3 regions of the Labrys sp. (in: a-proteobacteria) genome follow, and region 1 is predicted to be linked to each of the others. Evidence: predicted binding sites of a transcription regulator. Region 1 holds the regulator's gene; each other region holds the start of a gene.
The links. Region 1 encodes LexA, which represses DNA repair genes until DNA is damaged. Its sites were predicted from a motif close to TGTTCNNNNTGTGTTCNG; they were not measured.

Region 1 (4,688 bases):
TCGTCGGGTGAACTGCGTTATATCTTCCAGGGTGGGCAGACCATGCTGCAGGGCGATATAAATGGTGACAAGAAGGCGGATTTTCAGATCGCGATCCAGGGCACGGTCAATTTGCAAAGCAGCGACATCATCGGCCTCACCTGAGCGTTGGCTGCATCGCGTCTGAGCGAGAAGGTGGCGGCCCCATGGGCCTCCGCCCGCAATTTTCGGGGTAACGATCGCGCGTTTTGAGGCGGTTACCCCGATCGTACCCGCCGTCTGGAAGGGGCCACCGCCACGCTAATTTCACCAGTATTTGCCGGTGGACATTGCTTCAGGAATGATGATGATCGCGTCTTTCGCGTCGCCAAGGGAAGTTTCATGAAAATCAGCGCCCGCAACCAGATCAAGGGCACGATCAAGAGCGTGACGAAGGGGCAGACGACCTCCCACATCCAGCTCGAGGTCAACGGCACCATCATTACTGCGTCGATCACCAATGAGGCCGTCGACGACCTCAATCTCAAGCCCGGCCAGAATGCCTATGCCGTCATCAAGGCCTCAGACGTCATGATTGCTGTCGACTGACCTGTCTTCCCGGTTCATGACGACCTTCGGCGGTGCTCGGGCGAATAGTGGTTCGAGCACTCCTGGTTGCCTGGTGTCGAGCGGATTAGCCTGCGAATTCCGGAGGCTCTCTCAGGCAATCCGCAAGCCCAGTTCGGCCAGCAATTGGCCGGCCTGGCCTTTCGAGATCGTGGCGCCCTTGAAATAACGGGTGTCTGCCAGCTTCAGCCCGCCGAGATCGGCACCGCGCAAGTCGGCACCCTCGAAGCGAGCATCGACAAGATTGGCATCACGCAGACTGCATTCCTCGAAGATCGCCTCGCGAAAATCACATTGGCGCAAATCGGCCTGGGTGAAGTCGAGGCGACGCAGCACGCTCTTCCGGAAGGAAAAGGCCGGCAGCTTGGCCGACATCAGCAGAACTTCCTCGAAAACCAGCCCCAGCCCCGAGGTTTCGGAGAGGTCCGCCCCGGTCAGCTTGCAACCGGTAAAAGCCGTCGAGGCCGCCTTGGCGCGCCGGAAGCTGGTATTGCTGTAATCACCGGTGCGGAACGCCGCTTCCTCCAGGTCCGTGCCACGGAAATCGGCGCCGCTCGCCTTGCAGTTGCGCCAGAGTGTATTGGCAAGCCTGGCGCCGACCAGCTTGGCGTTTCTGAGCCTGCAGCGCTCGAAGGCCCAATGAGAGAGATCGAGACGCGAAAGATCGCATTCCTCCATCTCGCAATCGACGAGGGAATGCGGAAGCTTCGCCGCGAGCAGGTTTTCGACATCGCGGCGCCGCAAGCTGCAGTTCGCGATCGCGCGAAGCGCGTTCATAGCCGGCAAGCCACGATGTCGGCCACGCTCAATAGCGACGGAACAAACCGACCAGCTTGCCCTGGATCTGCACCCGGTCGGGCCCGAAGATACGGGTTTCATAGGCCGGATTGGCGGCCTCCAGTGCGATGGAGGCTCCGCGCTTGCGCAGGCGCTTGAGTGTCGCCTCCTCGTCGTCGATCAGTGCCACGACGATATCGCCGGTATCGGCGTGGTCCTGGCGGCGGATAAGCACGGTGTCATTGTCGAAGATACCGGCTTCGATCATGGAATCGCCGCGCACTTCCAGGGCGAAATGATCGCCGGAGGACAACATTTCCGGCGTGACGCTGATGGTGTGGCTCTTGGACTGGATGGCGGAGACCGGCGTGCCGGCGGCGATACGCCCCATCACCGGGACGAGGACCGGCCGGCCGACCTCGTCGTCAATTTCAGGCCTGACGGGGCGAACCTTGCCGAGATTGCCCTCGATTACATTGGGGCGGAAACCACGCTGGGAAGAGGCGAGCGACAGGCCGCCACCGCTCGGCACTGCCGATTCGGGCAGGCGCACCACTTCCAACGCACGGGCGCGGTTGGGCAGGCGCCGAATGAAGCCACGCTCCTCCAGCGCCATGATCAGGCGGTGAATGCCGGACTTGGACCTGAGGTCCAGTGCTTCCTTCATCTCATCGAAGGAAGGAGGCACACCCTGTTCCTTCAGGCGCTCATGAATGAACCGAAGCAATTCATGTTGTTTCTTGGTCAGCATGGCTATCCCGTCGTGGCGGCCGCGAATCACGGTGAAGATGTAAACAAAACAAGAACAGTGCTACATGTTCCTACTGTGTTCTGCAACAATGAAGTTCAGGTTAAAGACGTGGTCAATAGCCGGCCGCACGGAGATCGATGATCTCGCAGGTCTCACCCGCCTTTGCTTCGGGTGCGAAGGGCGGCCGGATCACCAGGCAGTCGGCATGCTGCATCACGCTGACGAGCGACGAATCCTGCAGTGCCAATGGCTCCACCTTGAGGATGTCTGACGTATCGTCAAGCAGGAAGCGGGCCCGTATATAGTCCTCGCGGACATCGTTGGCCGGCCAGGAGCGGGCAAAGACGGCCTTGCGGCGTGGCGGGCCGGCGTCGGAACGGCCAAGCAACGCGCGCAGCAGCGGCACCAGGAAGAGGACGCCGCAAACCACGGAGGAGACCGGATTGCCCGGCAGTCCGAGGATGTGCATGGCGCCGAGCCGCCCATGCAGCAGCGGCTTGCCTGGCCGCATCGCGATTTTCCAGAAGCCGAGCCGCATGCCTTCGCGGGTCAACGCGGTCTGGATCAGATCGTGATCGCCGACGGAGGCGCCACCGATGGTGACGAGCACATCGGCCTTTTCGGCGCGAGCTCGCTTGATGGCGGCTTCCAGGGCCGGGAAGTCGTCGCTGGCGATGCCGAGGTCGAGCACTTCGCCGCCTTCGGCCTCGACAAGGGCGCGGATGGCGAAATTGTTGGAGGCAACGATCTGGTTTTCGCCGATGGCCTGGCCGGGCAATACCAGTTCGTCGCCGGTGGCGAGGATGGCGACCTTGGGGCGGCGGTGGACCGGCAGACCAGGGTGGTTCATTGCGGCGGCGAGGGCGATATCGCGGGGGCCGATGACGGTTCCAGGCCTCAGGGCCTCACGGCCTTCGGCAAAATCCAGTCCGCGGCCCCGGATATGCTGGCCGGGCTTGGCCGTGGCCTCCAGGATGACGCGATTGCCGTCGCGCCGGGTCTGTTCCTGGATCACCACGGTGTCGGCGCCGTCAGGTACGGGCGCGCCCGTAAAGATGCGCACGGCCTGGTTCTCGCCGACCCGACCGGCATAGCCATGCCCGGCGGCAGACTCGCCGATCAATTCGAGGCTGGCTCCCTGCTTGGCGTCATCCACGCGTACTGCATAGCCGTCCATGGCCGAGGCGTTGAAACCGGGCTGGGTTCTCAGCGCGGTGATGGCGGAAGCAAGCACGCGTCCGCGCGTGGCGTGCAGTGGCACGGTTTCGACAGGAAGCGGGGTGACGCCGGCAACCACCTTGGCCAGCGCGTCCGCGACGGGAAGCAGGCTCATGGATTTTCCTCCGCATGCCAATCGCCGGATTTGCCGCCGGACTTCTCTACGAGCCTGATCGCCTCGATGCGCATGCCCCGGTCGGCGGCTTTGACCATGTCATAGATGGTCAGGCAGGCGACGGAAACAGCGGTCAGCGCTTCCATCTCCACGCCGGTCTGACCCGCGACCTTGGCTGTCGCCCGCACCGTCAGACCGGGCAGAGCGGTGTCGGGCTCGATCTCGACGGCGACCTTGCTGAGGAGCAGCGGGTGGCAGAGCGGAATGAGTTCATGGGTTTTCTTGGCGGCCATGATACCGGCGATGCGGGCCGTGGCGCGAACATCACCTTTCTTGGCATCACCCGACAAGACGAGGTCGAGCGTCTCGCGCTGCATCACCACCCGCCCTTCGGCAATTGCGGTGCGGCTCGTCACGGCCTTTTGCGAAACATCGACCATGTTCGCCTCGCCGGAGGCGTCGAGATGGGTAAGGCTAGGATTCGTATTTTGCCGGCTCATGCCGCCTGGTCCACAGACAGCAGGGCACGCGTGGCGGCGGCGACGTCGGCCTGGCGCATCAGGCTCTCGCCCACCAGGAAGGTGTTCACATCAGCCTTCTGCAGGCGCTGGACGTCGCCGGGTGTGAAGATGCCGCTTTCGCCGACCAGGAGACGATCGCCGGGCACCAGCGGCGCCAGTGTCTCGGTCGTCTCCAGGCGGGTGACAAAGTCGTTGAGATCGCGATTGTTGATGCCGATCATGCCGACATCGAGCGTGAGGGACCGCTCGAGCTCGTCGTGATTGTGGATCTCGCACAGCACGTCGAGGGACCAGTCCTTGGCGGCCGCGATCAGCGCACGGGCTTCGGCGTCGGTGACGCTGGCCATGATCACCAGGATGCAGTCGGCACCCCAGGCTCTTGCTTCCACCACCTGGTAGGGATCGTAGAGGAAGTCCTTGCGCAAGGCGGGCAGCGATACCGCCGCACGTGCCGCGGTGAGGAACTCGGGCCGCCCCTGGAAGGAGGGCTCGTCGGTCAGCACGGAAAGACAGGCTGCTCCGCCGGCTTCATAGGCGCGGGCAAGTGCCGGAGGGTCGAAATCGGCGCGGATCAGGCCCTTGGACGGACTCGCCTTCTTGATCTCGGCAATCAAAGCAGTATTGCCAGCGTCGAGCTTGGCCTGCAGAGCTCTCTGGAAGCCGCGTACGGGACTGGCCCGGTCCGCCAGCTTGATCAGCTCCGGCAGCGGGCATGCCGCCT
Region 2 (4,688 bases), on a different contig from region 1:
GAGCCAGAAGGGCAAGGTGACGATTTCGGCCACCAATCTCGACCAGATCATCGCGGCCGTGAACGCCGCGCAGGTTCCCAACAAGGAATCGGCCCTGATGGGCATCGCCCTGATCAAGGGACTGGCCAAGACCGGTGCTGACGGCAAGGCTGTCTGGGATGTCGATTTCGACGCGGCGACCAAGGCGGTGAGCGTCAACGGCCAGGTGCTCAGCGCTGGCAGCGGCGGCGGTGCCGGTGGTGGCGACGAAGGCGGCAGCAGCGACGACGAAGGCGAGGGCGACAACGCTCAATAAGGGCGCTTGTCGGTCCGGATGCCGATGTGATGAAGGGGCAGGCGCGAGCCTGCCCCTTTCGTTTGGGGCGAGGCGTTGCGCCACGAGGCGAAATCGACCGGACGCGCCTTGCTCCCGGCAGTTCCAGAGGGGGAGGGCGGAAGTCAAAGAAAAACCCCCGCGGATCGCTCCGCGGGGGCGATGTTTCCGGCGACGAAGAAAGGCTTAGTCAGCCTTGGCTTCGCCAGCTGCTTCGGCCGCAGCCGGCTGCTGGGTCGTTTCGGCGGCGCGGGCATTGTGCAGCGGGCGGATCGTCTGGAAGGAGGCGCGCTCCTGGGCCGCAGGGCGGCCGGTCAGGCTGACGACGTCGCGGCGGATCGAGGCGATCAGTTCGCGAATGGAACCGCTGTCGCCGTCGGGACGATATTCCTCACCGAGCACGTCGAGCTTGGCGCAGAGCTCGACCGCGTTCTTGGCGGGAGCGCGGGAGATCGAATTGGCGATGGAGCGCAGTTCGGCGACGAGTTCGTCGCGCAGGCCCTTCTGGTCGTCGGCATCGATGATCGGGGAAGCGAGCATGCCGCGCAAAGCGGCGCGCCGCAAACCCAGAGCCGCTACCGTGTTGGCCCCGTCGCTCGCTTCGCGCTGTTGTCCTGGTCCTGCCATGTTGCTGCCCTCGTATGGAACTAAGAATTGAAGTGTGCGGCTCCCCTGCACGCCCAATGTGGCGAAAGAGCGATGACGGAAAGCGCGGCTCGGATTTTCGACCTGCTTGTTGGGCAAGTTATCGGGCAAAGGCAAGGTTTTCTTGGCCGGATACTGCAGATTCCCACATGATTCGAGGCGAAATGGCCAAGTTCGACATGGCAGGGCCTTTGGCGCGGTTTGGTAAGCGGATAGTTAAGGTCAGGCGCTTGCATTGTGCGAACAAATGTGGAACAAACTAATTGTGCATGAAGCCAAATCCCTTGCGGGTGCGGCGCCGGGAGCATGCTAGAGCAGGAATGATGGAGGCGCCCCTCGGGGCGCCATGGGGCGTGCGGGCCGGTTAGGCCGGCAGGCTGTGAAGCGAAGGAAGGAAGCCTCGATGTCGGGCTCGGTGAACAAGGTCATTCTGGTCGGTAATCTCGGCCGCGATCCGGAAGTGCGGCGGCTCAATTCGGGCGAACCGGTTGTCAACCTGCGTATTGCCACGACGGAGAGCTGGCGTGACAAGGCCACCGGCGAGCGCAAGGAGAAGACCGAGTGGCACAGCGTGGTCATCTTCAATGAAGGGCTGGCGCGCATCGCAGAGCAATATCTGAAGAAGGGCTCCAAGGTTTATCTCGAGGGCCAGCTCCAGACCCGCAAATACAACGATGCCTCGGGCGTGGAGAAATATTCCACCGAGATCGTGCTGCAGCGCTATCGCGGCGAGATGACCCTCCTGGATTCGCGTGGCGGCGGGCAGGGCGATGGCGGCCGGGACTATCAGGGCAACGATTTCGGCTCGTCGAGCCCGATGGAACGTCGCCCGGCACCGGCCGGCTCGAGCAAGTTCTCCTCGGCCGACATGGATGACGACATCCCGTTCTGAAATCGGACGAGGCCCATCGACAGGCTATCCGAAGCGCCGGTCACGTCCTGTGGCCGGCGTTTTGCTGTCGGGCGCGTCAGGAAGCGCGATCATCACGCCGCCCCGGTGACGGAAAAGAAGCCGAACGCGCTGCGGGCCCGCTATCCGGCCACGATCGCCCTGACCCCGTCGACGATGAACTGTACCGCCAGGGCCGACAACACGATGCCGAGAAGCCGTGTCAGCACGACATTGCCGGTGATCCCGAGGAGCTTGTTGATCACCCCTGCCAGCCGGAACGAGACGTAGCAGCAGGCCGTGACGAAGGCGATGACGAGAAACAGCGAGGCGAATTTGGCGGGCTCGCCATGGGCCTGGGCGGAGAGCAGCATCACAGCGGTGATGGCGCCGGGGCCGGCGATCAGCGGGATCGCCAGCGGAAAGGCGGCGACATTGGAGATGAAATCCTTGGTGATGGCGGTCTCCGCGGTTTCGTTTTTGCGAACGTTGGAGCGGTCGAACACCATTTCATAGGCGATAGCGAATAGCAGGAGGCCACCGGCGATGCGGAAGGCCGGGGTGGTGATGCCGAGCAGCCTGAGGAAGGGTTCGCCGGCAATGGCGAAGAAGGCGAGCACGCCGAAGCCGATCACGCTGGCGCGCCAGCCGACCGAATGCTGCTGCTCCTTGTTCATGCCGCGCGTGACACCCAGGAAGATCGGGCCGAGGCCGGGCGGATCGACCACCACGAGCAGGGTGACGAGAGCGGCTGTCAGATAGTCCAGAAGCGGCGTCATGAAGCCCCTCGATCGATCATTTGCTCGCGCCAAGATTGACGCTGCGGCCCAGCCTGAATATGGCTGTGCCTTCCGCTTGCGGTCGAGGGAAATCAAGCCGTCTCGCACGCCGCCTGGCTTCCCCTCCACAAGCAGCAGAAAAAATCGGATCGAACATGTCAAATCTCTATCCGGCCGAGCTCGTCGCGGCCGCCAATGTCTCCGCCGCCTGGCCATTCGAGGAGGCGAGGAAGCTCGTCGCCCGTCTGCAGAAGCGGTCCGGCGACAAGAAAGAGGTCCTGTTCGAGACCGGCTATGGTCCCTCGGGCCTGCCGCATATCGGCACCTTCGGCGAGGTCGCGCGGACCACCATGGTGCGCAATGCGTTTCGCCTGCTGACGGAAGATCGCGTCCCGACCCGGCTGCTCTGCTTCTCCGACGATATGGACGGCATGCGCAAGATCCCGGACAATGTGCCGGATCCCGAAGCGCTCAAGCCCTATTTGCAGATGCCGCTGACCCGTGTTCCCAACCCGTTTGGCGGCGACTACAAGAGCTTCGGCGATCACAACAACGCCATGCTCCGCCGCTTCCTCGATACGTTCGGGTTCGACTACGAATTCGCCAGCGCGACGGAATATTACGCATCCGGCAAGCTCGATGCCGTGCTGCTGAAGGCTGCCGAAAAGTACGACGAGATCATGGCCGTCATGCTGCCGACCCTCGGCGAGGAGCGGCAGGCGACCTATTCGCCGTTCCTGCCGATCTCTCCGAGCAGCGGGCGGGTGCTCTATGTGCCGCTCAAGGATGTGAATGCCAAGGCGGGTACCATTACCTTCACCGATGAGGACGGTGTCGACAAGACGCTGCCGGTCACCGGCGGCAAGGTGAAGCTGCAATGGAAGCCGGATTTCGGCGCGCGCTGGGCGGCGCTCGATGTCGACTTCGAGATGTTCGGCAAGGACCACCAGACCAACGCGCCTGTTTATGATGCCATTTGCGAGATCCTCGGCGGTACCGCCCCGGAGCACTATGTCTACGAGCTCTTCCTCGACCAGCACGGCCAGAAGATCTCGAAGTCGAAGGGCAACGGCCTGACCATCGACGAATGGCTGACCTATGCCACGCCGGAGAGCCTGGCATTGTACATGTACCAGTCGCCACGCTCGGCCAAGAAGCTGCATTTCGACGTCATTCCGCGAGCCGTCGACGAGTATCTGCAGTTTCTGGGCGGATTCGGGCGACAGGATGCCAAGAACCAGCTCGGCAACCCGGTTTGGCATATTCACGGCGGAAATCCACCGGCCCCAGAGACGATCGGCCAGGAAGGCGCGCGGACTACGATCAATTTCGCGCTGCTGCTCAATCTGGTTGCCGTCGCCAATGCGGAGAACAAGGACGTGCTGTGGGGCTTCCTGCGCCGCCATGCGCCGGACGCATCGCCGCAGACCCACCCGCAGCTCGACAGGCTGGTCGAGTACGCGATCCGCTATTTCCGGGACTTCGTGAAGCCGGCCAAGCAGTATTCGGTGCCTGATGACGCCGAGCGCGCCGCCCTCATGGCGCTGTCCGACGCCCTCGGCGAGCTGCCGGCCGATGCCGATGCGGCGATGATACAGGACAAGGTCTATGATGTCGGCCGCAGCTTGCCGCCCTATCAGGACTTCAAGGCCAAGGGCGCCACGCCCGAGCGCCCCGGCGTCTCGTTGGAGTGGTTCAACACGCTCTATCGCATTCTCCTGGGCGAGCAGCGCGGTCCGCGCTTCGGCTCCTTTGCGGCGATCTACGGTATCCCGGAGACACGGACCCTGATTGCCAAGGCGCTGTCGGGCGAACTCGTGCGCGAGCACGAGGCGTTTGTCGCCGCCAGGTAGCCCGCCTGAGCTTCAAGAACGGGGGGCTGGCGCAACTCATGCCAGCTTCCCATATGACAGGGGTAGTCAGCGGCCCTCGCTTCGTGTAGGAACGCGCCCGAATTCTTTCCGGATCAGTCCATGCAAACCGTTCTCATCTCGATCCACCTGATGGTGGTCCTGGCCCTTGTTGTTGTGGTGCTGTTGCAGCGCTCCGAAGGCGGGGGGCT
Region 3 (4,688 bases), on a different contig from region 1:
GAAGGATGTCGATCCGATGCTGATCAAGGCGCAGATCCTTCTCGATCGCGCCCGCTTTTCGCCCGGTCTCATCGACGGCCGCCTTTCGGACAACTTCACCAAGGCCGTCGCGGCCTTCCAGGCGACGAACGGCCTGGCATCCGACGGCAAGCTCACCAGGGAAACCTGGGACAAGCTCGCGGCGACCTCCGTCGCCCCCGTGCTGACGACCTATGAGGTGACCCGCAAGGACGTGCGCAGCCGCTTCACCCGGCGAATTCCCACGCGCATGGAAAGGATGGCTCGTCTCAAACGGCTCGGCTATCGCAACCTGCGGGAGCAATTGGCGGAGCGTTTCCACGTCAGCCAACAATTGCTGACGATGCTCAACCCCGGTGCCCGTTTCAAAAAAATAGGTACAAGCCTGACGGTGCCTTATGTCGGCCGCAGCGCGCAACCTCCTGTTGCTGCCAGCATCGAGGTCGACAAGGCCTCCCGCCAGATACGTGTACTCGATCCTTCAAGCAACGTCCTTGCGGTTTACCCCGCCTCGATCGGCAGCGAGGAGAAGCCGGCCCCGAGCGGCTTGGCGGAGGTCAGGCACGTGGTGCACAATCCCACCTATTACTACGATCCGAAATTCGCCTTCAAAGGGATCAAGACCAAGCGTCCCTTCACCATTGCCGCCGGGCCGAACAATCCGGTGGGATCGGTCTGGATCGATCTTTCCATCGAAAGCTATGGCATCCACGGCACGCCCGACCCCGGTAAGATCGGCACGACCTTCTCGCATGGCTGCATCCGCCTGACCAACTGGGACGCCGAGGACCTCGCCACCATGGTCAAGCCGGGCGCGAAGGTCGAATTCAAGGGGGATACGGTGCAAAGCGAGAGCGAACGCTCTCCGTAAAGGCCTGCACGTCCTGCAACCGCCTCTACCGGGTACGGCGCTCAGCTTTCATGATTCATCCAGATCTTTCTGCGCAAGCTCTCTGAAGGCGTCCGGAACGGACCGCCTTCGATCCAGCGCCGCCGTCGCATAGCCCACCGCATCGCGCCCGAAGCGTTGGCGGATGAGATCCATGGCGCGATCGGCCGACTGGCGCGCAGTTCCCTGACAGGCGCCGGGCCGCCACTTCTCGTCGGGAAGGCCGAGCGGAAGATCGAGCTGGATCTCCCGCTCCTTGTGCAAATGGGAAACGCAAACCGCAACCAGCGTGATGACAGTCTCTCGCGGGTGATCGGCAAGCGCGATGCGCACCAGCCTGGTGGCAATCTCCGCCAGCACAATCGTCGCTGCGACCGGCGCCTCCAGCGTTGCCGACCGCGTGACGGCACGCATGTCGGCAAACCGGACGCGCACGGTCACGGTCCAGCCGGCCAAGGCCTTGGCGCGAAGGCGCGAGGCGACGCGATCGGCAAGCTGAAGCACGGCCGGCACGAACACGCCTTCGATGGCGGGTTGCCGCCCCAGCGCGGATTGCGCGCCGGCGGATCGGGCTCTGTGCTGCGTGCGGATTCGGCGGGGATCCCGGTTCCAGGCGAGTGACCGGAGCTTTTCGCCAGCCGCGCGCCCCAGAAGCCGCTCGATCGAGTGGCCGGGCGTATTGGCGAGTTGGCCGATGGTAAGAATGCCACGCTCCTTGAGCCTGGCCTCGGTCACCGGCCCGACACCCCACATCAGGCCGACCGGGAGGTCATGAAGAAAGTCGAGCTCGTGAGCCGGATCGACGACGACGAGGCCGTCCGGCTTTGCGACCTGGGAAGCGATCTTGGCCAGGTGCTTTGTCCGCGCGACACCGATGGAGATCGGTAGACCCAACTCGCTCCGCACACGCTCTCGAATGGTTGCCGCGATATCGGCCGGCGTCCCGAAGAGATGGGTGCAGCCGGCGACATCGGCGAAAGCCTCATCGATCGAGATACGCTCTACCAGCGGCGTGAAGTCACCCAGGATGGCGATCGCCGCATCGCCAAGACGCTGATAGTCGTCGAAATGCCCACCAACGAAAAGGAGTTGCGGACACAGCTCCCTCGCCTTGCGGCCCGACATGCCGCTATGCACCCCGAAAGCCTTGGCCTCGTAACTCGCCGCCAGCACCACCCCGCCGCCGACGGCGATCGGCCTTCCGCGCAGATTGGGGTCGAGGAGTTGCTCGACCGAGGCATAGAAGGCGTCGAGGTCGGCGTGGAGAATGGTGGCAAGGGTTTCCATGACCCGGAATCCCGCATCACAATGTTCCTTATTTGTTCTAGACAACGCAGGCAAAGTCAAGGCCCTGGAAGCGGCTGGCAGCTCCAGCCCCCGAGCGGTAAGCCAGCGATCGCCGAAACGCTCGGTGCCGCACCAAGCGAAAGCTCGCTGGTGGTCTCGTATCCATTGCAGCGGGCGCGTGTTCATTCGCCATCGTCGCGACGGCAAGCATCAGGGCGCCACTTTCAGGACGGTACAGCCAGTCCTTCCTGTCACAGAAGGCCATAGGCGCCATGGCAGTACGCACGCCCATGGCTCAACAGACACAATCCCAGGCCCCGGCGGCAAAACCACCGCTATGATAGCCGCAGCACTGCCTATATAACTACGCCGTCGGCTAAAATCGCGACCGATTATTTCGTTTGAGTTTCTGGATATTGCATCTTGAAGAGCACTGCCCTCGCCCGCCTGTTGCAGGGGATCACGAAGCCTTCTCACGACAAGCGTCCCTCGATCGAGACCTTTGCGGATATCGACACGGACCGGCTCGCTGCCGAGCTCAATCTTGCCGGCCGGGGAAGAGAACGCGGCGGCAACGAGGAGCCTGCGACGTCATCCGAGACGATGGACTCGGTCGAGACCCAGATCATCGAGCGCATCGAGGCCGCAAAGAAGGCCGCCCATGCCACCATCGAGGATGAGTTGCGCACTTATGCCGAACGCCTGGCGGCTCTCGATTTCGAGGACAGGTTCACGCAGATCCAGCATACCGCCCCGGCAGCCGTCGGCGATTTCAAGCTGGAAGCACGCGCGGGACGCGACGACCTTTATGCGCTGCGTCGCAACCTGCGCGACCTCGACGCCGAGCAGCAGGCCTTCCGGCGCAAGCACAAGATCGACCGCACCGCCCGTGTTCATGGCGGGGCAGCGACCTTCCTGAAAGTCGCCCTCCTCATCGTGATGTTCGTGGTGGAAGCGTTCGCGAATGGCAACTTCCTGGCCAAGGGCAGCGAACAGGGCCTACTCGGTGGCGTGACCGAGGCCATCTCCTTTGCCGCCCTCAACATTTTCGGTACCTTCATCATCGGCCATTTCGGCGTCAAGCAGATCGCCCACAACAGCGTGTTTCGCAAAGGCCTGGGGGTGCTGGCCTTCTGCTTCTACGTGGCCTTTGCCCTCGGCCTCAATCTCGCCTTGGCCCATTATCGCGACGTCTCTGCCCAGTTCCTGGAGGGAGGCGGCGAGCGGGTGATGCAGGTCATGGCCACCACCCCCTTCCAGCTCCGCGACCTCAATTCCTGGCTGTTCTTCGGGCTTGGCCTGATGTTCTCCTTGGTCGCCCTGATCGACAGCCTGACCTTCTCGGATGCCTATCCCGGCTATGCCGAAGTCCAGCACCGCCTCGAAGCGGCCAGGGACGCCTATCGCGACCGCAGGGCGGAACTCGATGAAAACCTGAAGGACGTTCGCGACGAATATCAAGACAGGATGCAGGATATCAGCAGCGACCTGTCCCTGCGGCGGGGCGAGTACGAGGCCATCATCGCCAATCGCGCGCGCATGCTGAAGCTCTTCAGCCAGCATCAGGACCATCTGGAACGAGCGGCCAACACGCTGATCGGTTTCTATCGCGAGGCGAATGCCAAGGCTCGCAAGACGCCGCCTCCGGCCCGTTTCGCAAGCCCCTTCTCGCTTGCAAAGGTCAGCGTGGAGGCCAGCACCGAGGGCGAATGGAGCCTGCGCGACCTGCGATCCCGCATCGAACAGATCCAGGCGATGCTGACGGCCGAGGTGAAGGAGATCCACACCGCCTACCAGACCACCATGGACGAATATCAGCAGCTCGACGACGTGGTTCCCGAGCCGGGGATGGGTGATGGCTCGAAACAGGCGTAGGCGCTCGCGCGGTGGAAGCGGTTTGCCGCAATACATCCTGGGCGGCCTCCTGCTGCTGGCGGCCGCGGCGGTGGCGATCGGCTTTGCCTATCTCAAGCTGACGGCCAAGGTTCCGCCGAAACTCGATGCGGAGCTGTGCCCCGTCGATGGCCCGACATCCATGACTATCGTCCTGCTCGATGCCTCCGATGCCCTGCCGCCGATCGGCCGTCAGCAATTGGCGACGGAGCTCACCGATCTGGCCGAGGCCACGCCCGAATACGGCCTGTTCGAACTGCGCGTCCTCGAACCCAACGCATCGGGCGGTGCCGTGAAGTTCCGGGCCTGCAATCCGGGTGACGGTTCGAGCGTGGACGCCCTCACCGGCAACAAGGAGCTTGCCAGGCGGAAATGGACGCAGGGGTTCAAGCAACCGCTCGAACGAGCCTTGGCGGCGGATCTGGCCGGTGTTCCCTCCGACAATTCTCCGATCATGGCGACCATCCAGGCGATTGCCGTCGAGCGATTCACGGGAGCCAGGTCGGACAACGTTGCCAAGAAGCTGGTCATCGTCTCCGACATGATCGAGAACGGACGGGATTACAGCCAGTATCGCGGCGACCTCTCCTTCGCCCGTTTC

Region 2: the regulator LexA is predicted to act here: its motif matches at 1,198-1,215, upstream of ssb (single-stranded DNA-binding protein).
Region 3: the regulator LexA is predicted to act here: its motif matches at 2,217-2,234, upstream of dinB (DNA polymerase IV).

What each region holds. Positions count from the first base shown of each region.
Region 1 is NZ_JASGFM010000018.1:57,768-62,455, reverse strand. Features, by position in the region: gene QM672_RS17215 (hypothetical protein) at 1-144, shown strand, start outside; gene QM672_RS17210 (molybdopterin-binding protein) at 361-567, shown strand; gene QM672_RS17205 (pentapeptide repeat-containing protein) at 679-1,362, opposite strand; gene lexA (transcriptional repressor LexA) at 1,391-2,113, opposite strand; gene glp (gephyrin-like molybdotransferase Glp) at 2,226-3,446, opposite strand; gene moaC (cyclic pyranopterin monophosphate synthase MoaC) at 3,443-3,946, opposite strand; gene trpC (indole-3-glycerol phosphate synthase TrpC) at 3,943-4,688, opposite strand, start outside.
Region 2 is NZ_JASGFM010000029.1:68,593-73,280, forward strand. Features, by position in the region: gene QM672_RS22725 (hypothetical protein) at 1-295, shown strand, start outside; gene QM672_RS22730 (hypothetical protein) at 500-940, opposite strand; gene ssb (single-stranded DNA-binding protein) at 1,362-1,850, shown strand; gene QM672_RS22740 (MarC family protein) at 1,991-2,626, opposite strand; gene QM672_RS22745 (lysine--tRNA ligase) at 2,782-4,479, shown strand; gene secG (preprotein translocase subunit SecG) at 4,600-4,688, shown strand, end outside.
Region 3 is NZ_JASGFM010000045.1:25,326-30,013, reverse strand. Features, by position in the region: gene QM672_RS27845 (L,D-transpeptidase family protein) at 1-889, shown strand, start outside; gene dinB (DNA polymerase IV) at 938-2,194, opposite strand; gene QM672_RS27835 (hypothetical protein) at 2,618-4,069, shown strand; gene QM672_RS27830 (hypothetical protein) at 4,092-4,688, shown strand, end outside.